Regions from separate parts of the Bacillus sp. Bwzl_19 genome, predicted to be linked through region 1. Evidence: riboswitches for the same ligand, from Rfam matches in the RefSeq annotation. Region 1 holds a riboswitch; the other holds the start of a gene.
The links. Region 1 has a riboswitch for S-adenosylmethionine ahead of ACW5MY_RS08450 (phosphoadenylyl-sulfate reductase). Riboswitches for the same ligand answer to the same signal wherever they lie in the genome.
Positions count from the first base shown of each region.

Region 2: another riboswitch for S-adenosylmethionine. It lies ahead of metE (5-methyltetrahydropteroyltriglutamate--homocysteine S-methyltransferase); the one in region 1 lies ahead of ACW5MY_RS08450 (phosphoadenylyl-sulfate reductase).

Region 1 covers NZ_CM142729.1:1,588,691-1,604,862, reverse strand. The annotation lists gene amyS (alpha-amylase) at 48-1,592, opposite strand; gene ACW5MY_RS08480 (precorrin-2 dehydrogenase/sirohydrochlorin ferrochelatase family protein) at 1,738-2,226, opposite strand; gene ACW5MY_RS08475 (sirohydrochlorin chelatase) at 2,207-2,992, opposite strand; gene cobA (uroporphyrinogen-III C-methyltransferase) at 2,993-3,766, opposite strand; gene cysC (adenylyl-sulfate kinase) at 3,891-4,484, opposite strand; gene sat (sulfate adenylyltransferase) at 4,498-5,646, opposite strand; gene ACW5MY_RS08455 (inorganic phosphate transporter) at 5,695-6,759, opposite strand; gene ACW5MY_RS08450 (phosphoadenylyl-sulfate reductase) at 6,772-7,473, opposite strand; SAM riboswitch class I at 7,600-7,704, opposite strand; gene pyrE (orotate phosphoribosyltransferase) at 7,807-8,439, opposite strand; gene pyrF (orotidine-5'-phosphate decarboxylase) at 8,436-9,155, opposite strand; gene ACW5MY_RS08435 (dihydroorotate dehydrogenase) at 9,124-10,059, opposite strand; gene ACW5MY_RS08430 (dihydroorotate dehydrogenase electron transfer subunit) at 10,059-10,829, opposite strand; gene carB (carbamoyl-phosphate synthase (glutamine-hydrolyzing) large subunit) at 10,826-14,041, opposite strand; gene ACW5MY_RS08420 (carbamoyl phosphate synthase small subunit) at 14,026-15,120, opposite strand; gene ACW5MY_RS08415 (dihydroorotase) at 15,117-16,172, opposite strand, start outside.
Region 2 covers NZ_CM142729.1:1,363,697-1,379,566, forward strand. The annotation lists gene proB (glutamate 5-kinase) at 1-890, shown strand, start outside; gene proA (glutamate-5-semialdehyde dehydrogenase) at 887-2,134, shown strand; gene ACW5MY_RS07285 (organic hydroperoxide resistance protein) at 2,249-2,674, shown strand; gene ACW5MY_RS07290 (MarR family winged helix-turn-helix transcriptional regulator) at 2,702-3,211, opposite strand; gene ACW5MY_RS07295 (organic hydroperoxide resistance protein) at 3,287-3,697, shown strand; gene ACW5MY_RS07300 (hypothetical protein) at 3,837-4,382, shown strand; gene ACW5MY_RS07305 (hypothetical protein) at 4,404-4,877, shown strand; gene ACW5MY_RS07310 (glycosyltransferase) at 4,882-6,009, shown strand; gene ACW5MY_RS07315 (BclA C-terminal domain-containing protein) at 6,030-7,898, opposite strand; gene ACW5MY_RS07320 (MFS transporter) at 8,302-9,486, opposite strand; gene yeiL (transcriptional regulator YeiL) at 9,568-10,239, shown strand; gene metE (5-methyltetrahydropteroyltriglutamate--homocysteine S-methyltransferase) at 10,288-12,576, opposite strand; SAM riboswitch class I at 12,660-12,814, opposite strand; gene ACW5MY_RS07335 (S8 family peptidase) at 12,955-13,914, opposite strand; gene ACW5MY_RS07340 (STAS domain-containing protein) at 14,135-14,968, shown strand; gene ACW5MY_RS07345 (energy-coupling factor transporter transmembrane component T family protein) at 15,014-15,775, opposite strand; gene ACW5MY_RS07350 (ABC transporter ATP-binding protein) at 15,750-15,870, opposite strand, start outside.

The DNA of each region.
Region 1 (16,172 bases):
CTCCAAGCTGATACCCGCACTCAGCTTGGAGGTGTTTTTTTATTACCTTATTTCTGAACATAAATGGAGACGGACCCTCCGTTTACATGAAACTCTCCCCAGCCGTCAGATCCGATTTTTACAGTATCTGAACGGTTGCCCGTTATGTCATACCATGTCTCGCCGGCATTTTTCAGGCCGGCATACATCCGCTTTGATCCGCCGGGTCCGTCCGTGATTAAAGCGGCCAAACCTGATTTGGCGGCGGAGCTGTCACCTTCCCTCGTCCATCCGATCACATCCGGGTGGTCAATATAATCGTGCTGGGGCCCGTATGCGTACTCCTTACGCGCTTTTAAAATCGGCTCTATCTTATCTTTCAGTGAGGGAATTTCCTTTGGCGATGTCCCTTTTGTCCCGTACATATCCCCATAGAACACCTGAGGATAACCGGATTCTCTTGTCAAAATAAAGGCGTATGCAAGCGGTTTAAACCAAGTTTGGACTGTCGATTCCAATGACTGTCCCGGCTGTGTGTCATGATTTTCAACAAATGTAACCGCCTTTTCCGGATGCTCGGACACAACGGTACCGTCCAGCAAACGCCTCATATCATATCCGCCTCCTTGTGAGGAAGCCGCCTGTAAATTGAAATGAAGCGGAACATCAAACACGGATTGATTAAAGCTTGTTTTATTCAAGTAGTTTTCGAGTTTCCCGGCATTATTCTGCCAATACTCCGCAACCGTAAACATTTCTTTTCCCGTCGCCTGTCTGACCGCCTGAACCCAATCACGCAGAAATGAAAATTTAATATGTTTGGCGGCATCAATACGGAAGCCGTCTAATGACAGTTCATTCGCATACCAGATACCCCATTTTTTTGTCTCTGCCACGACATCAGGGTGGTCGTAGTCAACATCAGCATACATTAAATAGTCATAGTTGCCGTTTTCACTTGATACTTCCCAATCCCACGCTTTTCCTTCCCCACGAAACTTAAAGATGCGGCTGATCTTCCGGGATTCATCCCAGTCCGCTCCGTCGAAATGATACCAATGCCATTTAAAATCACTGTACGTGTTTCCACGGCCCGGAAAACGAAAATCCGTCCACGCTTTGATTTGATATTCCCCCGAAGTTTCCTGATTTCTATTGGCCGGATTGACTTCGACGGCAGTTACATCTTCTGTTGCATCAGCACCAGCCTTATGATTCAAAACCACATCTCCGTATACTTGGACGTTCCGGGAATGCAGTGAGCCGATCGCATCTTGAAGCTCTGATTTTGTGCCGTATTTCGTTCTGACCGTCCCTTTTTGCTGGAATTCTCCTAAATCATACAAATCATAAGGTCCGTATCCGTTATCGGATTGGCTCGTTCCTTTGTATGCGGGAGGAATCCAGACGGCAGTGATTCCGATATCCGATAAATGTTCCGCATCATTCTGCAATCGTTTCCAATGCTGGCCGTCGTTCGGCGTATACCATTCAAAATACTGCATCAGCGTGCCATTTACGGCTGATGTTTTTGTAATCGGCAAACTGACAAATAACAGCGTGCACATAAGCACAAGTCTGAACGAAACTGTCCGCTTTCGTTTTTGAATCATGTTTCCTCTCCCTCTCATTTTCTTATACAAATTATATTTTACATATCAGTAAAATAATAACAACCCCCCTTTATTCCTATTTTTTACACAGCGGACAGTCTGGACAGCATAAAAAATACCCTGTCTGATGACAGACAAGGTATTTTTATGTTCTTCTTCTTTTCTCAAACAATCGATCCACTTCTTCAGCCAAATCATCAGTCATCAAAGGCTCAATGTTTTCAGCCAGTCTTTTCGTATGTGCGGGGCTTGCCCCGCTTGTTGATACTGATACTTGAATGCGCCCTTTGCGGATGATCTTCGGCATATATACGCTGCCTTGTTCAGCCTTGCTTACACAGTTGACCAGCTGCGTTTCAGAAGCGTTTGCGGCTATCTCCTGATTCACGCCTCGGTCATTTGTCGCGGCAATAATGAAAAAAGCGGGCTTGAGATCTTTCATTTCAATTCTCCGGGGAATCCAGCGGATGCGTCCTTCATCCGCCAGCTTTTTAATTTCAGGCAGGGCCTCAGGACTGATCACGGTAATATCAGCGCCTTCCGGAAGCACCGTTTTCAGCCTTCTTAATGCAACATTGCCCCCGCCAGCAATAATGATTCTTTTTCCGCTGAGATTAATGTGAAGAGGCAGCATACTGTCCCCCCTTAAAATCAAACCGCCCGCCGGGGTTTCGAACAGCTTCTGTCACACGGTTCAAAAACGCCTGCTTAATATGCGGGTGAAAACCTAAGTATGAAGCGAGATGCACATTCCGATTGACCGCTTGAAGCTTTTGGACTTCCCGTTCAATCTCAGTCATCAAAAGCCCGGTAAACAAAAGATACGGGACGATAAAAACGGGTGCTCCGTCATCGACTCTAAGGCTGGTAAACACTTCTTTATAGTGCGGATCACAGGCTGTTAAAAAACAAGGAATGACTTCTTTAACAGATGTGATCGCCTCAAGTTTTCCGGCAATCTCACTGACGGCATGTTTAACCGCCGGATCTCTGCTTCCTCTTCCGATCAGCACCACTTTCGCCTGCTCAATCGGCACTCCGGTATCCTCAATGCGATGATGGACCGCTTTTACGACTTCATCATCCACTCCGATCGGAACGCCGTATGTCACTTTTATATCGGGATTCCGGGCCGCTGCGCGGGCGATTTCAGCCGGGATATCATGTTTTGCGTGGGCAGCGGTCAACAAGAGCAAAGGCACTGCGGCAATATGAGTGGCGCCTTGTTTGACACATGCTTCAAATCCCGCTTCAATAGACGGTTCCTGCAGTTCTAAAAAACAGATTTCCTGAATGGGAGCGTCTGCGTGCGGCCTGCACCCTTTTAAAAATGCCGCCGACTCTGTCTGCGCTTCTTTCAGCCGGCTTCCGTGCCCGATGTATAAAATCGCCTGCTTCATTTACAACGCCTCGCTCAGATCCAGATTTTTCAGTTCAGATTCAAACCAGTCCAGCTTACAGTGATAATTGACGACATCACCGATGACAATTAAGCTCGGGTTTTTGATCTCTTCTTTTATCACTGTGTCTGAAAGTGTGCTGACGGTGCAGACGACTGTTTTTTGCCTGTCCGTCGTCCCCCAGTGAATAAAGGCTGCCGGGGTGCCGCCGTCTCTGCCGTTTTCCAGCAGCATTCTTTCAATCTGCCGGATATTTTTAATTCCCATATAAATCACCAGCGTATCAATGCCCGTCGCCAGCGCTTTCCATTTTTCTTCAAAGTCGTCTTCTTGTTTATAATGTCCTGTAACGAAAGCGACATTGGAGCTCGCCTCCCTGTGCGTCACTGGTATGCCGGCGTAAGCAGCTGCCGCAATTCCTGATGTAATGCCGGGAACGATCTCAAACGGAATGGCGTTTTGCGCGAGAGCCTCCGCTTCTTCGCCCCCGCGGCCGAAAACAAACGGGTCGCCCCCCTTGAGCCTTACAACGGTTTTTCCCTTTTTCGCATACTTCACGAGGAAACGGTTGATCGTATCCTGCTTCATTATGTGAAAATCCGGGAGCTTGCCGCAGTAAATCAGGTCCGCTCCTTCTCTTGCATACTGTAAAATCTCTTTGTTTACCAATCTGTCATATAAAATAACGTCCGCTTTCTGTATGGCTTTCATTGCCTTCACCGTTAATAAGTCCGGATCTCCCGGACCGGCTCCAACGATAAATACTTTCCCCATAGCATGTCTCCCCGATCCGTTTTGACATCTTCTCAGAACAGCCGCGAGGCCGCACTTCAGCTATTTTACCATATCCCGCCATTCGCGGGGATATCCGGCTGATTGCGCGGCCTTTTTGGACTTATTATGCTAAGCTGTTTTTCACAAAATCAATCAGTCTGCCGGTGCATTCCTCACGTTCATATTTGCCTGAATCAAGTACCAGCTCAGGCGCTTTCGGCTCTTCATACGGTGAGTCGATCCCCGTAAAGAACGGGATTTCACCGTTTCTTGCTTTTTTATATAAACCTTTCGGATCGCGCTTTTCACATATATCGAGGTCGCATTTCACGTAAATTTCATTAAATTCGCCTTCTGCCACGAGCTCTCTCACCTGATCTCTGTCCTCACGGAACGGAGAAATAAAGGCTGTAATGACAATGGTGCCCTGCTGAACGAAAAGCTTTGCCACTTCCCCGATTCGGCGTATATTTTCCTTGCGGTCATCATCAGAAAAGCCTAAGTCCTTGTTTAAACCGTGGCGGATGTTATCGCCATCAAGCACAATGACCTGATAGCCTTGTTCAAACAGTTCGCGCGCTGCTGCGTTTGCAATCGTGGATTTCCCTGAGCCGCTCAAACCCGTCAGCCAGAGGATAGAGCTTTTATGCTTATTTTTCTGCTGGTATTCTTCTTTCGTTATTGAAGCTTCATGCCATACGATATCACGATTTGTCACTCTTTTTTCCTCCTTAAGAAACGCCTGCTTCTTCTTTCGTTTTCATCCCTTTAATTAACACCTCGACAACTTCGGGACGGCTGAATTCCGCCGGCGGCATGACGCCGCTTCTCAGCATTTCTCTGACCTTTGTTCCTGACAGAATGACGTGGTCTTCTCTGTCATGCGGACATGTTTTGGCCGTTCCCATGTTGCCGCATTTTTGGCAGAAGAAGCTGTGCTCGAATTTCATCGGTGTAATCCCGAGCTCCTCCGCTGTAAATTGATCAAACAGCTCTTGCGCTTCATATGTGCCGTAGTAATCACCGACGCCGGCGTGATCGCGGCCGACGATAAAATGCGTACAGCCGTAGTTTTTGCGGACAAGCGCGTGGAAAATGGCTTCTCTCGGTCCCGCATACCGCATGGCCGCCAAAAATACGCCGAGGAAAACGCGGTCTTTCGGATAATAATGATCGAGCAGCACCTGGTAGCTTTCCATTCTGACATCCGCCGGAATGTCATCTGATTTTGTTTCACCGACGAGCGGGTTCAAAAACAAGCCGTCAACCGTCTCAAGAGCGGTTTTCTGGATATATTCGTGAGCGCGGTGAACCGGATTTCTCGTTTGGAAACCGACGATGGTTTTCCAGCCTTTTTCTTCGAAGCTTCGTCTCGTTTCAGCAGGTTCAAACGTAAACTCCGGAAACTGCTTTGACGCTTTTTTAATTAATGTGATCGGCCCGCCGACATACGTATCGCCGCGTGAAAATAGTTTTTTCACGCCGGGGTGCGCGGCATCATTGGTTTTATATACGTGAACGGCTTCTTTTTGTTTATCCGGCGTATAAATATCTTCGATGTCCACGACGCCGTATGTTTCTCCGCCGTAAGTCAGTTTCACGGTGTCTCCGACGGCAAGCTCAGCCGCTTTTTCCGAATCGACCGGAAGCGTGATCGGCAAAGACCAGACGGCACCGGATGCCAATCGCATATTTTCTACGACTGACACGTAATCTTTTTCTGTGAAAAATCCTTCAATCGGGCTGTAGCCCCCGATTCCGATCAGTTCTAAATCAGCGAACGAAATCAAATCAAGCTCAATTTCTTTTTGAACGGATGTAAGATCATACTGCTCATTCACCCGATTAATTAATGTGCCTCCGTGCGGTGCTAAACTCATAATTCATTATTCCTCCCAGTTAACAGATAAATAAACTCAGATTAATAGTTAGATGCCCCCGCCTTGTTCATGGACAGAGCGTTTCTCTTTTCGGATGGCTTTCATCAGACTGGCGGCTCCGCCAAATGCCAAAAGCACGCTGGCCATCATAAAGATGGAATAGTAATCTCCTTTTAACAGCAGTGAGACAAGCAGATACGAAATCGACAGTGACAAGAACGGGGAAACGACCCATACTTTGAGCATCGTTTTTACGACTTCTTTATGAAAAACGTTCGGCCCGTTTTTGGCCATTCCGATACCGATAATTGATGATGATGTCACCTGCGCCAAAGGGACAGGCAGACCGAAGACGGAACTGATAATGACAAGCCCCGCGCCGGTTCCGGAAAGCAGGATGCCTTCGCCGGCTGAAAATCTCGTAATCTTTTTTCCGTTGGTTTCAAGCACTTTGCGTCCTAATAGCAGAGCGCCGAGAGCGACAAATACGCCTCCGTACAGCGTCCCTTTGGACACGCTGAGCACGCCGGCCGCAACCAACGGGCCTACCGCATTTGCGACGTTGTTCATTCCGGCTGAAAAAGCTTCCCAAAACCCCGCAACAAGCAGCACAATCCCCAAAATCTTCTGTTTCCGATTCGAAACGACCCGAATATTCAGATAACTGAATACCTTCGATACGAGAAACGTGAAACAGAATGCGACAAACGGAACAAGCACCCAAAAGATCACGATCACCAGAAGATGCTGTAAAAACAACACTTTGTATGCGACGCCGACACCGACAATCGCTCCGACAGTGACCTCACTCGTCGACAGCGGAATGCCGAGCACATTCGCCGTGAATAACGATAGCGCCGCCGCCCCGATAATAATGCAGACGATGGTGAGCGTAATTGTCTGTTCGGGAATGATTCCGCCGCTGATCGTCTTAACGACTTCTCCGCCGCCGATAACCGCCCCTGACAGGACGCCGGCTGCGCAGATGATCAGCGCATACGTTTTCTTTTTAACGGCGCCTGACCCGTAAGCGACTCCCATTGAAGCTGCGGCTCCGCTGGCTCCGATATTCATGGCAAAAAACAGGCTGAATAAAATAGCGGCTAATTCCATCTTGCAGCTCCTTTATTCATGCAGTCCGCATTCTGTTTTCGCCATGCCGTTCCATCTGCCGCTGCGCAAATCTTCTGCGGTAAACGCAGGTGAAGTGCACGGTTCACAGCCGATGCTCGGATAGCCCTGATCATGAAGGATATTGTAATCCAGCTCATGCTTGGATGTATATCTCCAGATGTCTTTCCATGTCCAATGGATCAGCGGGCAGACTTTAATTGATTGAAACTTGTCGTCTTTATTCAGGAAATTCGTATTCGCCCGGCTCGGCCCTTGATCGCGGCGAAGGCCTGACAGCCATGCCGGACGCCCGGCGAGCGCTTCTCTTAACGGCAGAATTTTTCTGATGAAGCAGCACTGGTTCGGTTCTCTTTCCCATAGTTTATCCCCGTGAGCCTCGGCCTGTTCCTCAAGCGTAAGGCCGGGCTGTTTCAGGATGATGTTAAGTCCCGGATAACGTTCTTTCACTTTTTCGATCGTTTCATAGGTTTCTTTAAAGTGAAGGCCCGTATCGAGAAACACGATTTCCGCGTCTTTTTTCACTTTAGAAATCAAATCGATCAGGACGATGCCCTCAATCCCGAAGCTGCACGCGTAAACAAGCTGGTCTCCGTAGTGGCCGTACGCCCATTTTAAAACGGATAGCGCGCCTTTATAGGAATCGTCTTCCGGAAATGTAATCGCCGGTTCTTCCCATGTGTCATACGTTAGCATTTTTTCTTTCCTCCTCCCGGAGACAATCAAACAGCTGTTGTTTTCTGCCGGTTGTCTTATCCCTCAATCTTTTTTTCATAAAAAAACTTTCAATCCAGCGGAATGAAAGACAGTGACCCGATATAGCCCTTATCTTCAAAATGCTGTGCATTTTTCTGGATGCGGCACCTTGCAATACATGCAGGTTGCCGGGCGTCATCGGTCCAGTCCCTCAGCCGCTCTTGATAAGCTTTTTAGATTTGTACTAAATTTTAGCACAATTCTAACAGAAGTCAACCCGAGTTTTTTGATAGGAATAATAAAAACAGGCCCTGAGGCCTGTTTTTATTATTATTATTTTTTAAACCAATCTTTTGACTCGGGATTCTGTTTCCATGATTTCAGTTTCTCAACGTCATCTGAATGAATCGTTCCGTTTTCTAGCGCCACTTCAATCAGCGTGTCATAATCCGTTAATGAGTAATACGGCAGACCCGCTTTTTTAAAGGCTTCTCTTGCTTTCGGCAGTCCGTATGTAAAAATGGAGATGACGCCGAGGACTTCCGCACCCTCTTTTTGAAGGGCCGCCGCAGCTTCGAGCACGCTGCCTCCGGTAGAAATCAAGTCTTCAATCACGACTGTTTTTTGCCCTTTTTTAACGGCGCCTTCTATTTGATTTCCTTTGCCGTGCGCTTTCGGCTTGCTTCTGACGTAGCACATCGGCGCGCCAGTACGGTCTGCGAGAAGCGCAGCGTGCGGAATGCCTGCCGTTGCAGTTCCGGCGATCATCTCCGCTTCGGGGAAATGCTCTTTCAGCAGTTTGCTGAGCCCGTCCGCCACGTCATTTCTCACTTCCGGATACGACAATGTCAGACGGTTGTCACAATAGATCGGTGATAAAATGCCGCTCGCCCAAGTAAATGGCTCATTCGGACGTAAAAAGACAGCTTCAATGTGTAATAGATGTTTTGCGATAGCTTGTTTCATCGGCGAACACCCTCCCATTCCAGTTTAATTGCTTCATATGCTTTAACGGGATTTTCCGCTTTTGTAATTGAGCGGCCCACGACAATGGCTGACGAGCCGTTTTCTTTCGCAAATGACGGAGTCGCCGTCCGGACTTGATCGTCAGATGCGTCACTAGCGGTGCGGATGCCGGGCGTGACTGTCAGAAATGACGGCCGGACCGCTTCATAAATGGCTTTTGTTTCATGAACCGAACATACCACTCCGTCCAGCCCGCACTCTTCCGCCATTTTTCCGTAATGAACAACCGTTTCTAAAAGCGGCTTTTGCAGCAGAAGCTCTTCCTTCGCCATCTGCTCTGAAGTGCTGGTCAGCTGGGTGACTGCAATTAAAGACGGGCGTTTTTTGCCTCTCGGCGTGCCCTCTTCAAGCCCTTCTAGAGCCGCGCGCATCATCCGTGCGCCTCCCGCTGCATGGACATTGACGAGATCAACGCCGAGGCCGGCAAGCCGTTTCATCGCTTTATTGACTGTAGTCGGAATATCGTGAAGCTTCAAATCTAAAAATATGTCACAATTCCGTTCTTTTAATTGGTGAATGATGGCCGGGCCTTCCTGATAAAAAAGTTCCATCCCCGTTTTGACAAACAGCCTTTCCTTTTCAAACAAATCTAAAAACGCTAAAGTCTCTTCCCCTGATGCAAAATCAAGCGCGATGATGGGCAGGTTGTTTTTCATGCTTCCAGCTCCTTCCGATGCATTCACTTACAGATTGAAAGCCGTATTGGCGCAGCACACGAGGGAGCTGTTCTATGATTTCCGGGCAGACAAACGGATTGACGAAGTTTGCCGTGCCGACTGCAACAGCACTCGCCCCGGCAAGAAGAAATTCCAGTGCATCCTCCGCGGTCTGGACGCCGCCCATCCCGATAATCGGAATTTGAACGGCCTGGCTGACTTCGTATACCATCCGGATGGCGACCGGTTTGATTGCCGGGCCTGACAGTCCGCCCGTTTTATTTGCTAAAATCGGCCGTCCTGTCTTAAGATCGAGCCTCATCCCGACGAGTGTATTAATCATCGTCAGGCCGTCAGCACCGGCTGCTTCAATCGCCTTGGCAATTTCGGTTATGTTGGCGACATTAGGCGAAAGCTTCACATATACAGGCACTGCGGAAACTTCTTTCACCGCTTTTGTCAGATCGGCCGCCATGGCGGGATCAGTGCCAAAAGCAATCCCGCCCGTTTTGACATTCGGACACGAAATGTTAAGTTCAAGCGCATGCACATTCGGCGCTTTGCTGATGTGCTCGGCCACTTCTTTATAGTCTTCCACCTGAGAACCGGCGACGTTTGCGATAATCGGCGTGTCAAACTGTTCAAGCCAAGGCAGCTCATGTTTGAGTACATGCTCAAGTCCGGGATTTTGCAGGCCGATGGCATTCAGCATTCCCGCGCTTGTCTCCGCCACTCTCGGTGTCGGATTTCCGAAACGCGCTTCGTTCGTAGTGGCTTTAATCATGATGCCTCCGAGGCATGATAAATCATAAAATCCGGCATATTCCTTTCCGAAACCGAAACATCCGGAAGCGGGGATGATCGGGTTTTTCAATCGGAGACCCGGCAAATTCACCTCTAACATTACAGCGCCACCTCCTCAGCTTTAAATACCGGCCCGTCAAGGCAGACTTTCACATATGATGTATCGCTTTCGCCCGTACGGCACACGCAGGCGAAGCAGGCCCCTATGCCGCAGCCCATCCGCTCCTCCATCGAGAGATAAACCTCTTTATGGCCGTACTGCTGCTTCAGTGCTTTCAGCATCGGTGTCGGACCGCAGCTGAGCAGGACATCGAATTCGAGCTGCTTTTCGCGGATGATGTCAGTGACAAATCCTTTTTCTCCATATGTCCCGTCAGCCGTTGCCACATAGGTGTCTCCGTACGCGAGACATTCCTGTTCATAAAAAACATCCTTTGCTGATTGAAACCCAAGCACGTGAATGACGTTTACGCCTTTTTCCGTCAGGCGCTTTGACAGTTCCTGCAAAGGCGGAACCCCGACTCCGCCTCCGACTAACAGCGCGGTTTTGCCGGGTTCAATCCGCCGGACGGGGAATCCGTTGCCGAGAGGGCCGAGAACGTCAATCATGCTGCCCTCTTTTTTCTCGGACAAAAGACGCGTTCCCTCACCGTCAGTTCTGTAGATAACGGATACTTCATTCACGGCGAAATCGACGTCCGCAATGCTGAGCGGCCTTCTTAAAAGCGGCGTGACCGCGTCACTCACCTTTAAATGAAGAAATTGTCCCGGCTCGGTAAAGTGCCGGACAAGTTCTCCTTTCAGCACCATCTTATAGATCTGGTCGGCAATTTCCGAATTGGATTGAACAGTCAAATGCGCTTTTTTCATATCGTGACAGCCGCCTTTTGATTGGTTTCAGATGCAGGCATATGATCCGCACAGAAAGTCATGCTTTCCAATACCCGCAAAATGGCTTCGGCCGTATCTAAAGATGTCAGGCAGGCGACTCCGTTCTCAACGGATTCGCGGCGGATTCTGAAGCCGTCTCTGGCCGGCTGTTTGCCTTTTGTCAGCGTATTGATGACAAATTGCGCTTCACCGTTTCTGATGACGTCGATGAGATTTTTTCCTTCTTCGCCGATTTTCCCGACGACCTGAGCCGGAATCCGGGCGTCTTTCAAATAAGCCGCCGTTCCTTCCGTCGCCAAGATGTTATAGCCGATTGCGTGGAACCGCTTCGCGATCATAAGTCCTTCTTCTTTATCTTTATCGGCAACGGTCAATAGCACTGAGCCGTAATTCGGGATTTGAATGCCAGAGGCAATCAGCGCTTTGTAGAGCGCTTTTTCCAGGGTTGAATCTTTGCCCATGACCTCTCCCGTCGATTTCATTTCAGGCCCTAATGTAATATCCACTCTTCTCAGCTTCGCGAATGAGAAGACAGGCGCTTTCACGAATACCCCCTGCTGTTCAGGCTGCAGCCCTTCTTTGTAGCCGAAATCAGCAAGCTTTTGGCCGAGAATGACCTTTGTCGCCAGATTCGCCATCGGAATCTTTGTGATTTTGCTTAAGAACGGCACGGTTCTGCTTGACCGCGGATTTACTTCGAGCACGTACACTTCACCTTGCGACAGTACGAACTGGATGTTCAGCAAGCCGATGATGTTGAGTCCTTTTGCCAAAGCTACAGTGTATTGTTCGATTTTTTTCTTAATGTCTTCGCTTAAAGACTGAGGCGGATAGACGGCAATTGAATCTCCTGAATGGACGCCGGCCCGCTCGATATGCTCCATAATTCCCGGGATGACGACTGTTTCGCCGTCAGATACGGCATCGACTTCGATTTCTTTTCCCGTCAGATAACGGTCGATTAACACCGGATGCTGCGGGTTGATTTTGACCGCGTTTTTCATATAGTGAAGCAGCTCTTCTTCATGATAGACGATTTCCATCGCCCGGCCGCCGAGCACGTATGAAGGGCGGACAAGAACCGGATAGCCGATGGATGCGGCAATTTTGACCGCTTCGCTCACCGATACAGCGGTTTTTCCGAGCGGCTGCGGCACATTCAGCGCCTCAAGCGCCTGCTCAAACTTATCCCTGTCTTCCGCACGGTCTAAATCCTCAAGTGATGTGCCGAGGATTTTGACGCCGCGGGCGCTTAATTCTTCCGCAAGGTTGATCGCCGTCTGGCCGCCGAATTGGACGACAACTCCTTCCGGCTGTTCCAAATCGATGATGTGCATGACATCTTCAACCGTCAGCGGTTCAAAATACAGCTTGTCTGATATGCTGAAATCAGTGGACACCGTCTCAGGGTTGTTGTTGATAATAATCGCTTCATAGCCTGCCTGCTTGATCGCCCAGACAGAATGAACGGTCGCATAGTCAAATTCGACGCCCTGTCCGATGCGGATCGGACCTGAGCCTAGGACGACGACACTTTTTCTTGGTGTAACCTCAGACTCATTTTCTTCCTCATATGTGCTGTAGAAGTACGGAGTTTCTGATTCGAATTCCGCCGCGCATGTGTCCACCATTTTATATACAGGCTTGATGGCTGCTTCTTTTCGCATTTGATACAGCTCTTGTTCCGGCATGTTCCATTCCCGGCTGATATATTTGTCGGAAAAGCCGAGTTCCTTCGCTGTCTGAAGGACGGCGAGGCTGCCTTTTTCCGCTTTCAGCTTTGTTTCAAAGGCGACCAGCTTATAGAGCTTGTGCAAAAAGAAAACGTCAATTGCGGAAAACTCATGAAGCTGCTCTACCGTGTAGCCTCTTCTGAAAGCTTCAGCGAGGTAAAACAGCCGTTCGTCTCCGGCCTTTCTGATCCGTTTTTCCAAAAGCCCGTCAGAAATCTCTTCCGCATCCTTCAGTTCGAGATGATAGACATCGGCTTCCAGTGAGCGGACTGCCTTTAACAGTGATTCTTCAAGGGTGCGTCCGATGGCCATGACCTCTCCGGTCGCTTTCATTTGTGTTCCGAGTCTGCGGTTTGCCGATTCAAATTTATCAAACGGCCAGCGCGGGATCTTAGAAACGACATAGTCAAGCGCGGGCTCAAAAGCCGCATATGTTTTTCCCGTTACGGGGTTCATCATTTCATCAAGAGAAAGCCCGACTGCGATTTTCGCCGCAAGTTTTGCGATCGGGTAACCCGTTGCTTTTGAAGCGAGGGCAGATGAGCGGCTCACCCGCGGATTCACTTCGATAATGTAGTATTGGAAGCTGTCGGGATCCAGCGCGAGCTGAACATTACAGCCGCCTTCTATGCCGAGTGCGCGGATCAGCTTTAATGAAACATTGCGCAAAAGCTGATATTCCCTGTCGCTCAACGTCTGACTCGGAGCAACGACGATGCTGTCGCCCGTATGGATGCCGACCGGATCGATATTTTCCATGTTACAGACGACGATCGCATGATCTCTGCTGTCTCTCATGACTTCATATTCGATCTCTTTGTAACCGGCGATGCTTTTTTCCAAAAGGCATTGATGAACGGGGCTTAGTTTTAATCCGTTTTCGACGATCTCCTTCAATTCCGCTTCATTTGAGCAGATGCCGCCGCCCGTTCCGCCTAATGTGTAAGCGGGGCGGACGATAACCGGAAACCCGATCCGGCTGACAAATTCCTCGGCTTCCTGCAAAGTGCGGATAATCTCACTTTCGGGCACCGGTTCATTCAGCTCATTCATCAGCGTACGGAACAAGTCGCGATCTTCCGCCTGCTGGATGGCTGACAGCTTTGTGCCGAGCACTTCCACTCCGCATTCTGCAAGAACTCCGAGATCAGACAGCTCGACCGCAAGATTCAGCCCTGTCTGTCCTCCCAAAGTCGGCAGGATGGCGTCCGGCCGTTCTTTTCTGATAATACGCGTGAGAAATTCCGGCGTCAGCGGTTCGATATATACCCGGTCGGCCATTTCCGTATCCGTCATAATCGTTGCCGGATTTGAATTGACGAGAATGACTTCATAACCTTCTTCTTTTAAAGCCAGACACGCTTGTGTGCCCGCATAATCAAATTCCGCCGCCTGTCCGATAATAATCGGGCCTGATCCGATCACTAATATCTTTTTAATGTCTACGCGTTTTGGCATGCCGCTTCCCCTTCTTTCTCAGTTGTTTCGATCAAGTCGATGAATCTGTCAAATAAATGATTGGCATCTTCCGGCCCCGGTGAAGCTTCAGGGTGGTACTGAACGGTAAATGCCGGCAATGTTTTATGTTTGAGTCCTTCGATCGTTTGATCATTGATCGCAATATGTGTCACTTCAAGCTCTGTTTCGTCTATAGAAGAGACTGTATATCCGTGGTTTTGGGCGGTTAAAGCGACTTTCCCGGTCGCAAGCTCTTTAACCGGATGGTTGGAGCCCCTGTGTCCGAATTTCATTTTTTCCGTATCCGCTCCTGATGCCAGTGCAAATAATTGGTGGCCGAGGCAGATTCCGAATAACGGCACCTTCCCGAGTATGCCTTTTATCATCTCAATGGCTTCCGGCACATCTTTCGGATCTCCGGGTCCGTTAGAAAGCATAATGCCGTCAGGCTTCAGCTGGAGCACTTCTTCCGCCGTTACATTGTACGGCACAACGATGACATCACATTTTCGTTTGTTTAATTCTCTTAAGATGCCATGCTTCATGCCGAAATCAACGAGTACGATGCGTTTTCCGCGGCCCGGACTCGGATATGCCGTTTTCGCTGATACTTGAGCGACTTGATTTCTCGGAAGTTCCGTTTCTTTCAGAAGTGCAAGAACCGCTTCGACATTCTCCTCACATGATGCAAACGTTCCTTTTAATGCACCTGCCGTGCGGATCATTCTTGTAAGCTTTCTCGTGTCAATCCCTTGTAAGCCGGGGATATTTTTCATCTTCAAATACTCATCAAGCGTGTAAGCCGATCTCCAGTTGGATGGCAGCTCGCACAATTCTTTTACGATCAGCCCTTTTACAAAAGGAGTAATGGATTCAAAGTCATCTCTGTTAATCCCGTAGTTGCCGATCAGAGGATACGTCAGCGTCACGATATGCCCGCAGTAGGAAGGGTCTGATAAAATTTCCTGATAACCGGTCATTCCCGTATTGAATACGACTTCACCGGCGGTATGCTCAAGGCTCCCGAATGCTTCCCCCTCAAATACCGCTCCATTTTCCAGCACTAGTCTTCTTTTCATTTGACGAGTCTCCCTTCTTCGTATGCAAGCTTCCCGCCAGCCATCGTTGCGACAGGCCAGCCGAAGCACTTCATCTTGTTGAATGGCGTATTTTTTCCTTTAGATAAAAATGTATCTTTGTCAATTGCCGCTTCTTTTTCCAGGTCGATCAGGGTAATGTCAGCCGGCGCGCCCGGTGCAAGCGTTCCGTACGGAAGACCGAACGCCTCGCAAGGTTTTTTCGTCATGAAGTCAACCAGCTGCTTCAGCGTCCACGATCCGCTTTTCACAAAGTGTGTGTACAGAAGCGGGAAGGCTGTTTCTAAACCGACGATACCGAAAGGCGCAAGCTTCATGTCCGTGTTTTTCTCTTCTTCGGTATGCGGCGCATGGTCAGTGGCGATGAAATCAATCGTGCCTTCCAATAGCCCTTCAATCAGTGCCGCTCTGTCCTCTTTGCTGCGAAGCGGCGGATTCATTTTAAAATTGGTATCAAGCCCTGGGATATCTTCGTCACAAAGCAGCAGATGGTGCGGCGACACTTCGGCTGTCACGCGAATTCCCGCTTTTTTTGCGTCTCTTACGGCTCTGACGGATTCTTTCGTGCTGATATGACACACATGGTAATGGCAGCCCGCCGCTTCCGCCAGCAGCACGTCACGAGCGATATGTACCGCTTCACAAATGGAAGGTATGCCATTCAGGCCGTTCGCTTTTGAAAAAGCACCTTCATGTACGCTTCCGCCGTAAATCAGTGAGTTATCCTCACAATGAGCGACAATCGCTTTATTCATTGAAGCCGCCCGTTTCATTGCTTCATACATCATTCCGGCAGTCTGAACGCCGACGCCGTCATCGGTGAAAGCAAATGCGCCGGCTTCATGAAGCACCTCAAAATCTGTCATTTGTTCGCCGGTTTGTCTGATCGTGATCGAAGCGTAAGGAAGAACCCGGACAGATGAGGTTTCTTTGATCCGGTTTTGCAGCCATTCCATCTGCTCCTTCGTATCCGGCACGGGCCTTGTATTCGGCATGGCGGCGACAGTGGTAAAACCGCCCCGCGCCGCAGCTTT
Region 2 (15,870 bases), 230 kb from region 1:
CCGCGGTCGGCCAGACGCTTTTAATGCAGCAATATATGGACCATTTAAAAAGATACGGTCTGACGCCGGCGCAAATTTTATTAACAAGAAATGATTTCTCAAAAAGAGAGCGGTACAGAAATGCGTATGCCACGGTAATGGAATTGCTGGAGCGGGGAGTCGTGCCGATTATTAATGAGAATGATTCCACATCAGTCGAAGAGCTGACGTTCGGAGATAATGACATGCTGTCGGCGCTTGTGAGCGGCCTGATTCATGCAGACCAATTAATGATTCTCACAGACATTAACGGCCTGTACGATGCCAATCCGAATGAAAATCCTGACGCAAAGCGGTTTGATTATTTGACTGACATTACACCTGAATTGCTCGGGTATGCCGGTTCAGCAGGCTCGAAAGTCGGCACCGGAGGCATGAAGTCAAAACTTCTCGCTGCCCAGACCGCGTTGTCGCTCGGAGTTAAGGTGTTTATCGGGACCGGTGCCGGACGGGAAAAACTGAAGCTGATTTTAGATGGTAAAGGCGACGGTACATATATCGGTGATAAAGAGCTGTCCTCCGTTAATAATACACGGCAATGGATCATGTTTCATTCTCCGATATCAGGGGAAATCATCATTGATGGGGGAGCGGAGCAGGCGATGATCCATAACGGCTCAAGTCTCCTTCCGGCCGGTGTCGCCGATGTCTGCGGCAGTTTTCCGAAAGGGGCCGTAGTGGAAGTCAGAGGTCCCGTCGGCATCATCGGCAAAGGGCAGACGCATTACTCATCCGATGAGATTTTGGAAGCCAAAGGGAAGCGGAGCGATCAGCTTCCGGGCGCGAAGCAGGTGGAAGTGATTCACAGAAATGATTGGGTGAATTTATTTGACGAGGGGGAAAACAAATGAGTGAAGTATTGCAAAAAGCTGCCTTGGCAAAAGAAGCGGCTGCCGAAATGGTCATGAAAACGACCGCTGAAAAAAACGAAGCGCTCCAATGTATTGCAGACGGGCTCAGAAATGAACGCCAGCTGATTTTAACAGAGAATCAGAAAGATATTGAAGCGGGACAGAAAAGAGGACTGACGCCTGACATTATTGACAGGCTGACTCTTGACGAAAAACGCCTGCTCGATATCGCGGATGCTGTAGAACTATTAATCGGTCTGAAAGATCCCGTCGGCGAATCTTTGGAGACCATTCAAAAAGAGAATGGATTATCCATTGAAAAAATCCGCGTGCCCCTCGGAGTAGTGGGCATGATCTATGAAGCCAGACCGAATGTTACAGTAGATGCTGCCACACTTTGCCTGAAAACCGGAAACGCGGTTGTGCTCAGAGGAAGTTCGTCAGCTATCCACAGCAACAAAGCACTTGTCAGTGTGATGAAACGCGCACTGGGACTGTCAAAGCTTCCGATTGATGCCGTTCAGCTCATAGAAGATACAAGCAAAGAAACCGCGAAACAGCTCTTCACATTAAATGACGGGCTGGATGTATTGATCCCGCGCGGCGGCAAAAATTTGATTGATCTGGTGGTCAGGGAATCAACCGTACCCGTGTTAGAAACCGGAGCGGGCAATTGCCACGTGTACATAGATGAGTCAGCAGATCCTGATATGGCCAGAGATGTCGTCATCAACGCCAAAACACAGCGGCCTTCCGTCTGCAATGCGATTGAATCTCTTTTGATCCATGAAAAATGGGCGGAAGAACACGGACGAAAGCTGCTGAATCAGCTGACAGAAAAAGGGGTGGAGCTTCGCGGAGATCAGATGATTTGCGAGCTGGAGCCTAATGCGAAACAAGCCGAAGAGGCCGATTGGGGAGCTGAATACCTGGCGCCGATTCTCAGTGTAAAAACGGTGCATGACGTACAGGAGGCGGTCCGTCACATTCAGCAGTACGGCACAAACCATTCAGAAGCCATTCTGACGGAAAACGGTGAGAATGCCGCTTACTTCCAGACAGCCGTTGACGCCGCCGCCGTGTATCATAATGCTTCCACACGGTTTACAGACGGCTTTGAATTCGGGTACGGAGCCGAAATCGGCATCAGCACGCAAAAGCTTCACGCGAGAGGACCGATGGGGCTTCCGGCGTTAACATCTACAAAAATCATTATCAAAGGAAACGGACAAATCCGCGTATAGTCTTTTTAAGCTTATCCTTGAAAAAGGGTAGGCTTTTTTTGTGCGGGGAGATTGACGATTCACATTATATTGTGTACAATTAAATTGTAAACAATATGATAGAGGTGAATTCACATGACAAAACCATTATTTACAGCTACAGTATCAGCCGCCGGCGGACGGGAGGGAAAAGTCTCGTCTTCTGACGGTGTGCTGAACCTTGATGTTGCCATGCCGGGAACGCCAAGAGCAAAACGGCTCGAACATGCCACAAACCCTGAACAGCTGTTTGCTGCAGGATACTCTGCCTGCTTTGACAGCGCCCTTCAGCTCGTAGCGAGAAAAGAGCGCCTGAGTATTGAAACAGAGGTCACAGCGCATGTCAGTCTGCTGAAAGATGAAGCAGACCAAGGATATAAACTCGGCGTTACCCTCGAGGTCAAAGCATCCGGCATTAATAAAGAGGAGCTTGAAGCACTTATTCAAAAAGCGCACGGTGTCTGCCCGTATTCAAAAGCGACAGCGGGAAATATTGAAGTAAATCTTCTAGCAGCAGAATAAAAACAAGGATGCCCATTCGGGGCATCCTTATTTTACGTCGTGCAATGTTTTCAAAACCTCATAAAGCGCCTGCTTTACCTGCTTTAATTCCTCTTTTGACAGTCCCGTCTGTTCCAGCATCGCAATGGGAATATCCGCCGCCGTTTTCTGCAAGGCGCATCCTTCATCTGTCAATCTGATCGTCACAGAGCGCTCGTCTTCAGGCGACCGCTTTCTCATAATGATTCCGCGCTGCTCCATCCGTTTCAGCATCGGTGTCAGCGTTCCGGAGTCCAAGTGCAAAAGTTCACCCATCCGTTTTACATTCAGTTCTTCGTGCTCCCATAATAAGAGAAGCGCCAAGTATTGCGGATAGGTCACATTGAGCTTATCAAGCAGCGGTTTGTACCGTTTCGTCATTTCTCTGGAGCTTGCATACAACAAAAAACAAAGCTGATTCTCCAGTTTCATATGTTCAAATTCTTTTTCTGCCATAATTTCTTTCACCAACTCTTTGTTTGTTAACGTTACCCCTATTGTAGCCGAAAAAAGGCACATTTCCTATTCCAATCATGTTTAAAAATATGAGCAGGGGCAATATATACAATAAGCACAATGAGGAGGCTGATAATTATGGCATTATTTACTTCAAAAGCGACCGCAGTCGGCGGACGGTCAGGACATATTAAATCCGAAGACGGAGTGTTGGATTTTGACATCATCATGCCGAATGCAAAAAAAGACGGTGAAACCGGCACAAACCCTGAACAGCTGTTTGCGGCAGGATATGCCGCCTGCTTCGGGGGAGCGCTTGAGCTCGCCGCCAAAAAACAGAACATCGACATGACCTCTGAAATTGAAGGACAGGTCAGTCTTTTAAAAGATGAGAGCGACGGCGGATACAAAATCGGCGTAACGCTCGTCATCGATACAAAAGACCTTGATAAAGAAACGGCGGAGAAGCTTGTACACGCCGCTCACGAGTTCTGTCCGTATTCAAAAGCAACAAGAGGAAATGTTGACGTCAAACTTGAACTCAAATAATGCACGAACGAATATCCCGGATCTTATATCCGGGATATTTTATTAACGAAAACATCAGTAATGATCTCTTCTCTCCCGGAATAAGAATACGATATAGCACTTTAGCATAATGACACCAAGAGAAACGAGGGAGAAATCGATGTCTCTTCCAAACATACCGAACATCACCCCCGACATTACACTCTCCAGATGTGAGACTTTGAACCTCCTTCTTTCATCCGTGGCTCTGGAAGAAATCGGATTATCCCATATTCTGCAGGCGGAAGCAGAAAGAATTCAAACCTTTCTCGGCGCTTCCGGCGATCCCTCTTTAGGGGAATTGTCAGCAATCAATAGAAGCACCGAACGGCTTCTGCGCACCGTCATGAAATCCCAGCTCCTTTTGCAGACGAAACTCGAGGACATTATCTACTTACAGGATTCTGAGGCCTGTATGGATCCGAGCGACCCAAGTCATCCGAGTGACCCGGGCGATCCGGACGACCCAGATGACCCGTGGGATCCGGATGATCCCTGCGAACCGGATGATCCGTGCGACGATTCAAGCGGCCCATGTGATCCGTGTTTTCCGAATCCTTCACCTGAAGATCCGTGTGACGGCCTGTTCTACGGCCGCATTGGCTGCTGTGAGTGCGAGGATTGTGAGGAATGCGGATGGAAGAGGAAAGGCGGGGAGCGTTCATAAAGAAAGAGACGGGTGAAGCATATGCCGTATCCAAGCATCGCAAAAGCGAAACAGACATCTTTTGAAGCCATGCATTGTCTCACGATTGCGCTGTTAAATATATTATCTGTGACCGTTGATAAAAGAAGGGGTTCAAATTACAAGGAAGAAATCAGGCTGTTCTCCGCATTGTGCCGCTGGCAGATGGAAACAGGCGGGCGGCTGTTTTTAATGATCAGCCTGGAAAGAGAGCAGGAGCGGATGTATGAGCGGCACTTTCATGAAATGAAAACAGTGACAGAACGAACAAAAAAATTCATTTCTGAAAGCCCGCGCGAATTCCGGGCGCATCCCATTACGAAGCGGGCGGTCAGGCAGCTTCAGGAATGGCAGGAATGGAATACAGCTTCATCTGCCGAACCTGCCGTCAGATGGGTGAGACCTGTCATCGTAACGATGAACGGCACTCCTGAACGGCCTTGGTTCAATCGACAACTCCAAAAGCGGGAAAGGTGAGAAAATGAGCGGAAATGCTGAATGTAAACTGACGCTTTGCATGATTGTAAAAAACGAGGAGAGATATATCTCCCGCTGTTTATCAAGTGTACAAGATATTGCTGATGAGATTGTTATCGTAGACACCGGATCACAAGATAATACAAAAGATATCTGCAAAAGCTTTCAAGCCAGAGTGTTTGATTTAGAATGGGAGAATGATTTCGCAAAGGCGAGAAATTACGGTCTGCAGCATGCCGAAGGGGATTGGATTTTAATGCTTGACGCGGATGAAGAGCTCGATCAGGAGACGGGCCGCTTTTTAACTTCGCTGCTTCATGACGAATTACCGAGCCGGGGCCTTTTGAAGATTATCAATTATACGGGAAAACAGCTGGATGAAAATGAAGCCTTTGAAAGCATGCAGCCGAGACTGTTCCGCAATCATGAAGGCCTTTTGTATCAAGGCAGAATTCACGAAAATATCATGTCTTCCAATGAGGAAGAAAACAATACTTTTTTTACGCTTCCTTGTGTGATTCATCACTACGGCTATTTGGAGCAGGAAGAAAAGATCAAACAAAAACATAAACGGAATATCAGCATTTTAAATGAAGAGCTTTCAGAGGAAACTCCTGATCCGTGGCTTATTTATCATTTGGCAAGTGAATGTTACAGAATAAAAGACTATGAAAAAGCATTACATCTTGTAAACGGCTCAATTTTTCAATTTTTAAGTGAAAACCGAATGCCTCCGTCTCTCTTGTATAATTTAAAATATACAATATTGCTTGAGCTCAAACGGTATGAAGAAGCCGAGCAGGGGATTGAAAAGGTGCTCAGGCTTTATCCTGATTACAGTAATCTTCATTATTATAAAGGTCTTGTATTATATCATCTGGAGAAGTACAGAGCGGCAATCAAAGCATTTGAAAACGGGACACGGATTGAAGAGGAAAACCCTGATCACTTAATTTTAAAAGGAGCCGCCGATTTCAGAGCTTTTTATTATATGGCGAAATGTCATGCTGAATTAAACCATGATATGACGGCCATCGCTTACGCCAAAAAATCTGTGAAATCTAATCCTCAATATAAACCCGCACAAGAACTTCTGTCTCAATTAAAAAAGGATCAGCGGACAAACGCCTGATCCTTTTTTTGCATGTTCCATTAAGATAATCGAATGATGTTTAATGCTGCACCGACACTCCCTCCAAGCAATGTCGCCGCACCCAATAATCCGAACAGCTGGAGCTGGATGGTGCTGTCTGCTGCCAAAGTCACAATGAAGGAGTTATTGAAGTTTGCCAATGACGCGACCGGTGCAATAATTGAACTTGTAAATGGAGTGCCGTTAATCAAGACCCGTGAACTGACAAGCAGGCCGGCCGTTAAATTAATATGGTAGGAGATATAGTATCGTCCTGCCGGAGCAACGGTAAACACAGTATTTGCAGCATTAGCCGTAATATCTGCGGAAAGGTTTTGATCATTCGGCAAGGAAATGGTTGTGCCGCCGACAACAACTGCGACAATACCGCCGCCCGTAACGCCAGTAATCCCGGTCGGTCCAGTGGCTCCGGTAACGCCGGTGATCCCGGTCGGCCCGGAGCCTCCGGTAGCGCCAGTAAATCCAGTCGGTCCAGTGGCTCCGGTAACGCCAGTGCCTCCAGTCGGCCCGGTGGCTCCGGTAGCACCAGTGATTCCAGTCGGCCCAGTGTCACCAGTAACGCCAGTAATCCCGGTCGGTCCAGTGTCACCAGTAACGCCGGTGATTCCAGTTGGCCCGGTGGCTCCGGTAGCACCGGTGATTCCAGTCGGCCCGGTGACACCCGTAGCACCAGTGGCTCCGGTCGACCCAGTGTCACCAGTAACGCCGGTGACTCCAGTCGGTCCGGTGGCTCCAGCAGCACCAGTGATTCCGGTCGGCCCAGTGGTTCCGGTAACGCCAGTGCCTCCGGTCGGTCCAGTGGCTCCGGTAACGCCGGTGACTCCAGTCGGTCCGGTGGTTCCTGTAACACCAGTAATCCCGGTCGGCCCGGAGCCTCCGGTAGCACCAGCTGTTCCTGTCGCGGCTAAAAGTGTATAGTCAGCTGAAGCTCCAGGGGTTCCCGCCGGGCTGTTTACGTTTGCGACGTAAGAGCTGCCGTTGAACGTAACGGTCTGTCCGGCAGTATACGAAGGAGCGGCGAGGGGATCAAACGGCACGATGCCCTGCAGTCCGGCGCCGGTAACACCAGTTGGCCCGGTCGGCCCTGCGGCGGCAAGCAGTGTATAGTCCGGCGATATCCCGGGGATGCCTGAGGGGTTATCGATATTTACGACATAAGAAGCACCCTCATACAATACAACCTGCCCCGCCGTATAAAAAGGTGCAGCCGCAGGGTCAAAAGCTGTCAGTCCTGTCAATCCGGCTCCTGTAGCGCCCGTTGGTCCAGTCGGCCCGGTCGGCCCTGCGGCAGCTAAAAGCGTATAATCGGCAGACGTATCCGGAACCCCGGCAGGCGAAGCTGTGTTCACGACATAGGAGCTGCCGTTATACAGGACAACCTGCCCGGGTGTATAAGTAGGGGCAATTAACGGATTAAAAGCGATAATCCCTTGAAGACCCGCACCGGTGACCCCTGTCGGCCCGGTCGGCCCGGTTGGCCCCGTAGCTCCGGCCGGCCCGATTGCTCCAGTCGGGCCAGTGGGTCCGCCGGCTGGTCCCGTCGGTCCCGTAGCCCCTGTCGGCCCCGCCAGTGTAGGAATATTTGAGATACTGTCCAATTTTGAACCGAGAAGAAGCTCCTGTTTCATTAAGCTGTCAAGCGTATCACGGACGCTCTCGTTCAAGTTCAGAATATCCGCAAGACTTGACGGCGGCCCAGTTAAGCCGGGAATCGTTCCGAGCGCGTATTGGATTTTTTCCCCTTCCGCATTCAGAATATGTGCCATTCCCAGTTCTTCCATAGCAATTGCCGACAGAAGAAGATTAATGGTATCGTCTCTGGAAAGTGTAACGACAGGGGTGATATTCGGTAAATTAGGCTGTGACACAACGTCCCTCCTTATGAGTTGGTTGAAAATTTCTTCATTACGTACAAAGTTTCCCGAAAAAAAGCGTAAAGCAGTACGGTATCAATATATTCACTTGTTCTGTCCAAGTTTCTGAGCCGATTACTTTAATTAGACAATTGCAAACAAAAAAATAAACCTGCGCGCTTTGAGCAGGTTTTTCTAAGGGCACGGTTCACAGCTTGTGTAAATCACACAATCGTCAAGCTGATCTGTTTGAAGCGTCCGGCACGCATCCCGGATCGCTGCTTGATGTCCAATTGTTCACGCTCTCAACTCCAAGTGTGACCGCCCGTTTTAAAAATGAAGTATGCTGATTCATCCCATGTTCCTCCGAGTTGATCGAATGCAGGAAATTAGATCAAATATATACAGAAAGCTTTGGCTATATATCTTGTGCGTTTCCGATAAAAACTTTCTTTTTCATTTCCAGTTTCCTGTATAAAAGTGCAAGAAGCATAGAAGGGATCGTACAAACAATCATTCCGATAAAGGCATACCTAGGTTCGATTTCGTATAGAAAACCTCCGAAAATGGTAAATACCGCTGTGCTCCAGCTGAGCGCCAGCGCGGAATACATGCCTTGGGCTTTCGGGATTTGCGCAGGTGAAATATTCTTAATTAAGTATTTCATAAATGCATAGTGTCCCATCGCGAATGAACATGCATGCAGCGTCTGCGCAATACAGAAAATGATGACATGCGAGAAGGCAAATACCAGTATCCAGCGTACGGTTGCACCAAGCGCCGCCATGGCGAGCAAAGAGCCTGCCGAAAATTGATGAAAGCATCGGTCAGCGATTGCAAAGAAGATGATCTCCGCGATAACGGCGATGTTGATGATGATCCCTATTGCATATGCGGGTGCATGGATTTCTTGCAAAAAGAGATAACCGTAATTGTAGTAAGATGCATGTGCCGCCTGCAATAAGATGACGATTGCGAGCACCAGACCGAAATGTTTGACGCGAAATAAGGAAAGCATGCCCTCTTTTTTTGCGCGGTCTGTTTCCGGCCGTTTTGAAAGAACAGCAGGGGCATGCATAAAGCCGAGGCATACGAATATCAGAGTGCCTAAAAGCAGTGCCCATAAAATCACTTGATCCCCAAACATGCCTGTAAAGACGGACAGGATAATGCCGGCTGACACGAATCCGGCGGACCCCCACTGGCGGCTGGTCCCGTAATCCTTTAACTCGTTATGCTGTACAAGGACGCCGCAAGCGCTGTCTAAAGCAGGCATCAAAGCCGGGTAAAACACATGCAGTCCTAATGTGACAAGAAGCAGGCTTGGGAAAGAATCAGCCGGAATATAACATAAAAGTGCAAGAAACGTACCGATTCTGGCGCCATTCAGTAAGGCTTTGCTGCTGAATTTCCCTGATAAATAAGGAAAGAAAAGTAATGTGGAAATTCCTCTTGCTGTCAGGCCTAAGCTCATAATGAAACTGGCTTCGGATACGGAAATCCCTTTTATATGCACCATCCATCCCGTCCAATAGGGAAGGAAAACTCCCCATGTCATAAAAAAACTAAAAAAATGCAGACTCATCCAGCGATATGCGTTCATTCCCGTTCCTCCTTTAATTGGCATGTTATCATGTAAAGACGTAAAGACAATATGAGATATCTCATATTTTTGGGGTGGAAGATGGAAATTTATAAAGGTGAGAAAAAGCGGCACCACTTAGAAAAACACTCAATCGCGCATTTATTTTCTTTTCCGGCGGAAGAGTATATGGAAGTGCGCGAATATCAGCGGGATGAATGGATGATTCAAGAGGGCATGAGGCCGGATTTCCTGTTTTACGTGATTGAAGGAAAAGCGAAAATATATGTAACCCATCAAAACGGGAAAGTATCGTTAATTAATTTTATCAACAAAAATGATTATATCGGAGAAATGGAACTATTACATGAAGTGTATTACACAAAAGGAATTCAGGCCTCAGCGAAGACTGTTTGTTTTGCTCTGCCGATTGACCGCTGCCGCACGCAATTGCTTCAGGATGCGAAATTCCTGCGTGAATTGGCTAAGTTTTTAAGTATAAAGGCGACACTTATGGCTTCAAAGTATTCACAAAGTCTGGCGTTCCCGCTTGAAAACCGGCTTGCCGATTTTATTTTGCAAACGGCTTATGAAGGATTTTATAAAGAGAAGCACATAACGGTTTGTGATTATTTAGGTGTATCTTACCGTCATCTTTTACATGTACTGACGCAATTCTGCCAAAAAGGGTATTTGCAGAAAGAAGGGCGGGGCTATCAAATTAAGCGGCATGATTCGCTGTATGAACTTGCAGAGGCGCTGAAAAATAAGTAACGAGGCAAAAAAAACAGCCATCCGCAAATCAGGGATGGCTGTTTTTTATTATACAAGCTGAGCTTGTTTTTTTCGTGCCTGTTTCGCAGCGTCGACCATATTTTTCAATGCCGCAACGGTTTCTTCCTGCTGTCTTGTTTTCAGTCCGCAGTCCGGGTTTACCCAGAAGCGGTCTGTAGGACACACTTCAAGCGCGTCATCGATAATTTGATAGATTTCTTCAGTAGCCGGCACACGCGGGCTGTGAATGTCGTATACACCGAGTCCGAGGCCTTTTACGTATGGATGTTCTTTCAGGTACTCTAAAAATCCTCCGTGGCTTCTGCTGTGTTCGATTGTAATGACATCCGCGTCAAGATCATTGATCGTATCTACGATATCTTCAAAGTTGCTGTAACACATATGCGTATGAATCTGCGTCTCATTTTTCACAGAAGACGTCGTTAATCGGAATGCTTCTGCGGCCCAAGTTAAATATTCATCCCAATCCTGCGTTTTTAACGGCAGCCCTTCGCGGAGCGCAGGTTCATCGACTTGGATAATCTGAATACCTGCATCTTCAAGCGCTTTAACTTCTTTTCTGAGGGCAAGCCCGATCTGGAAGGCGATTTCTTTTCTTGAAATATCCACGCGCGGGAATGACCAGTTTAAAATGGTGACAGGTCCAGTCAGCATGCCTTTCATATGCTTTTCCGTCAGCGATTGGGCGTAGAGCGTATCTTTTACCGTCATCGGTTCGATAAATTCGACATCTCCGAAAATGACAGGCGGACGTACGCAGCGTGAACCGTAAGACTGCACCCATGCATATTTCGTAAAGGCGAATCCGGCCAGTTTTTCACCGAAGTATTCTACCATGTCCGTCCGTTCAAATTCTCCGTGAACGAGCACATCTAACCCGATTTCTTCCTGAATGTCAACCCAGCGCTTCGTTTCCGCATTAATAAAGGCTTGGTATTGTTCGTCCGTCCACTCTTTTTTTCGCCATTTTTGGCGTGCGCTCCGCACTTCAGCAGATTGAGGGAAGCTTCCGATTGTCGTCGTCGGCAGAAGGGGAAGACCGAGTGATTCATTTTGCAGCGCCAATCGTTCCTCAAAGCTTGCAGGACGGGAGAAATCTTTTTCCGTCAGCTGATTCAGTTCTTCTTTTTGAGCTGAGTTCGCCCCTGTTGCGAAAGCTTTCAGTGCTTTCAGTGCCGCTTTGGACTCTTCGATCTGCGCACTGACGGCCGCTTTGCCGGACAGGAGGCCTTCTTTTAAGACACCGAGTTCCGCCAACTTTTCTTTAGCGTATGACAGGCCGTTCAGCAGATCTTTTTCAAGATGTTCGTCAGGGTGTTTTGCCACCGGGACGTGCAGAAGGCTGCTTGAAGGCTGAATCCATAATTCCTCTATGTCAGCGTGGCTGAGGATATCAAGAGTCGCATCAAGGCGTTCTTCAGCATCGATTTTCCAAATATTGCGGCCGTCAATCACACCCGCTGCCAGCACTTTATCTTTCGGGAAGCCGTGTTTTTTCAATTGCTCCAGGTTTCTGCCTTTATCATGCACGAAATCAAGCCCGATTCCCTGTACAGGATAAGAAACAAGTTCTTCATACGCATCGACCGAATCAAAGTATGTCTGTAAAAGGACGTTCAGCCCTGAAAGCTCTTTTGTGATCGATTCATAGAGTTCTTTTGCGGCGCGGACATCTTCAGAAGAAGCTGTCACAAGGGCTGGCTCATCAATCTGAACCCATTTGACGCCTTCTGCTTCAAGCTCTTTCAGCAGCTGAACATAAAGAGGGACAAGGCGCTTTTGAATCGCTTTTGCTTCTGATTCTTCGTAACCTTTCGCAAGCGTGACAAATGTGTACGGACCGACAATGACGGGTTTCGTTTCCACTCCGAATTCTTCTTTGATCCGGCGGTAGTCGTCAAGCTGTTTGTTTCTCGTCAGACGGAATTCAATGCTTTCGTCATATTCAGGAACGATGTAATGGTAGTTGGTATTAAACCATTTCGTCATTTCACTGGAAACGGCGTCTTTTACACCGCGGGCAATCGCGAAATATGTATCAATGGGGTCCGTAATGCTGCGGAATCTTTTCGGAATCCAGTTAAAGCTGACGGCTGTATCGAGCACATGGTCATAATGGGTGAAATCAGAGACCGGCACAATATCAATATTTTGGTCAAGCTGTGTTTTGACAGCTGATAAGAATAAACCGTCAAGCTCTTTAAGAAACGTTTCTTTATCAGTTTTTCCTTTCCAATAAGCTTCAAGCGCTTTTTTCCATTCTCTGTTCAAGCCGATTCTCGGAAAACCAAGATTCGAAGTTTTAATAGTTGTCATTAAGTCTCCTCCTTTAAGTGAGATGTAACAAAAAAGCCTCTTTCTCATGAGAGAAAGAGGCTTTAACATCAAAATGTAAGCCTCTCTTATCTCTCAGATCACGTCTGATGGAATTAGCACCGTGCCTTAAGAGACAATCGTCTCGGCGCAAAAATCACGCGCCCCATTTCACAATGGAATTACGGTCGGTTGCTGTTGGGGTCAAAAGGCCAATCCCTCGCCCAACTCTCGATAAGAGAAAATATTTCAATTTTTTTGAAAAGTTACATCATTTGTTGGTTATCTTATCAGCTTATTCAGATCACTGTCAATAGAAAATCTCACATTTTAAAAAATTGATGATGTGACAAGCTGATCAATCATTATATGAGAAACATATCAGAAAGACAGCAGCTGTGCCTGTTCGGCTTTTTCCATCAGCACATCAGGCGCGTCTAAATACAGAAATCCGTTCCCGGCCAATGTTTTGGCGATATCCAAGGGAAGGGTCCGCCGCACAAGTTGGGCGTAAACTTCTGCCTCAGAAAGCGTCCGCTGAAACGAGGCCTGTTCAAGCCCTTTTATTAAGGCAAGCGCTCCGCTCACATGCGGGGCGGCCATCGAAGTGCCCGTCAGCTTCCCGTATTTATGGTTGGGAAGGGTGGAGAGAATGTTTTCGCCGGGAGCCACCAGGTCAATCTCTTTATTTACGTTTGAAAATTCTGACGATTTTCGCGCGACTGAGACTGATCCGACGGCAATTACTTCGTTGTAAGCGGCCGGATACGACAGTTCCTCTGTCCGCTCGTCTCCGTCGCCTTCGTTTCCTGCTGCGCAAACGACCAGTACACCGCTTTTTACCGCATTTGTGACGGCTTCTTTCAGTTCAGGCACATCGCTCGGCCCGCCGAGTGACATAGAAATGATATCAGCCTTTTGTTCAACAGCGTAGTTGATGCCGTTAATGATCCATTCGTATTTTCCGCTGCCGTTTTGACCGCCGAGAACTTTCACGATTAAAAGGCTCGCTTCCGGCGCAACTCCCGAAATTCCGCCGTTTGAATCATTGGCGGCAATCGTTCCGGAAACATGTGTCCCGTGTCCGTTGTAATCGGAAAACGCGTCTTCTTTGCCTCCGTCATCATCGGTGAAGTTTTTCCCGCCGATAATCCGGTCTTTCAAATCAGGATGATTAACGTCACAGCCTGTGTCAAGCACTGCGATTTTAATATCCTTGCCTTTAAACCCTTTTGCCCACAATTCTGGCGCCTTAATCACTTTAATACCCTCAGGAAGCTCGTTCACATCCATGATTTGCTCATCCGTGACATAAGGAATCAACCGCATTTCACCATTCATAAAAAAGCCCTCCTTTTTTATGCTTGCGAGTGGATTCAAGGGTGTTGCTACTATTTTATGGCAGAGCCTGCCGCGCGGAAAGAGTCATTTGAAGCATTTTCATAAAAAAGGCGCAATCTATCGCACTAAAAAATTTCAAATAAATGGATAGTTTAACAGCTTTCATTTTGATTCATCACCCGGTAACGCTATAATTGGAAAATGGGAAAGGAGAAGAGGTATGAAGATAAGTGAAGCATTATACGACTATTTTTCAGGACAGGTTGATCAAATTGCGGAAGATTGGATCGAAACGATGGAAGATTCGGATCCGAATTCAATTTATTCTTTGACAAATCCCGTCATCAGAGAAGAACTGAAGGAGCAGGATAAAGAATTTTATCGGCATATTAATAACATGTATATCATGCCGGAAAAAGAATTTTTAGAAGAGTTCGAGCAGTGGGTGATTGAGCTTGCGAAAGACCAGAAGCATCTGGATACTCCCGTCCAGTACGTTGTCCGTGAATTCATGAGAAACCGGAGGCTGTATATCAGTTATTATGACGCGTTTGCCGATGAACATGAATCCGCGTTTGCTGAGGGAGAAAGGAAGAGATGGGAGGATTTAATTGTCCAAGTATTTGATTTTACAATATACAAGTTTGTCGATCATGCCGAGCATAATTCAAAAATGCAGCTGAATGCGCAAAGAGAAATGATTTTAGAGTTAAGCTCGCCGGTTATTACACTGAGCAAACGGACGGCGCTTCTGCCGCTTGTCGGAGATATTGACACGGAGCGCGCCAAATTCATTCTGGAAAATACGCTGAGCACATGTGCGGATCGGCTGATTGAGCATCTGTTAATTGACTTGTCAGGCGTAGTCGTTGTCGATACGATGGTGGCGCACCAGATTTTTAAATTAATTGAGGCGCTGAATCTGATCGGCGTTACGTCCACTTTATCCGGAATCAGGCCGGAAATTGCCCAAACCGCCGTACAGCTCGGTATTAATTTCTCAGATATTACGATCAAATCCAACCTCGCTCAGGCTCTTAATTACCATCAGTAACATACATAACAAAACAGGCTGCCGAATCACTCCGGCGGCCTGTTTTTATAAAAACAACAGTGAAACGAGACAGCTCGCGCCGAATAACAGAAGCACGAGCAGGAAAAAGAACCAATCGGCGCGGCGCACAGTAACCGTTCTGTAAAATGTGCGGTTTCGGCTGCCCGTAAAGCCTTTAGACTCCATCGCGATCGCTGTTCGTTCCGCCTTTCTGATTGCGCCTGCCAAAAGCGGAATGGTGAAGCGTCTGAAGGCGGAGATCTTTCCTTTCAGCCCGGAATCAGACGCCGCGCCTCTGATTCTGTGCGCCTGCCGGATGATCAGGATTTCATCTTTCAGAAGAGGGAGAAACCGGAACCCGGCGATAACGCCGTAGGCAAGCTTCGGCGGGAGCTTACACTGCTGAATCAGACTGAGCATAAACAGAATCGGATCGGTTGTGAAAAGAAACATCATCGACAAAGCGGAAAAACATAAAATACGAAACGCGATAGAAATCCCGAGCGCCGCGTTGGCACTGTTGACGGCAATCGGCCCGAGCTTAAACAGCAGATTGCTTCCGGTTGTCGGGACGTTTCCGAATACGGCGGCGGTCCATAAAGAACCAAAGGCAAGAATGACAAACGGAATCGTAAACAGCAGCCATTTTTTCAGCGGCACGCTTCCCGCCAAGAGGACGCCTCCCGCAATGATGATATAAAACACAGCTGGGGTGTACGGATTATAAATAAACGACAGCATAACCACGCATAACAAAACAGCCGCCGCCTTAATGGACGGGTTAACAGCTTCCAGCCGCACGTTCATTTCTCCGCCTCCTGTCCTGTTTCATCCATTCATACCGCAGCGGCAAAGCTAAATGCGCCCGCTCCGCGGTTCCGATATGATCAGTAAACAAAGAA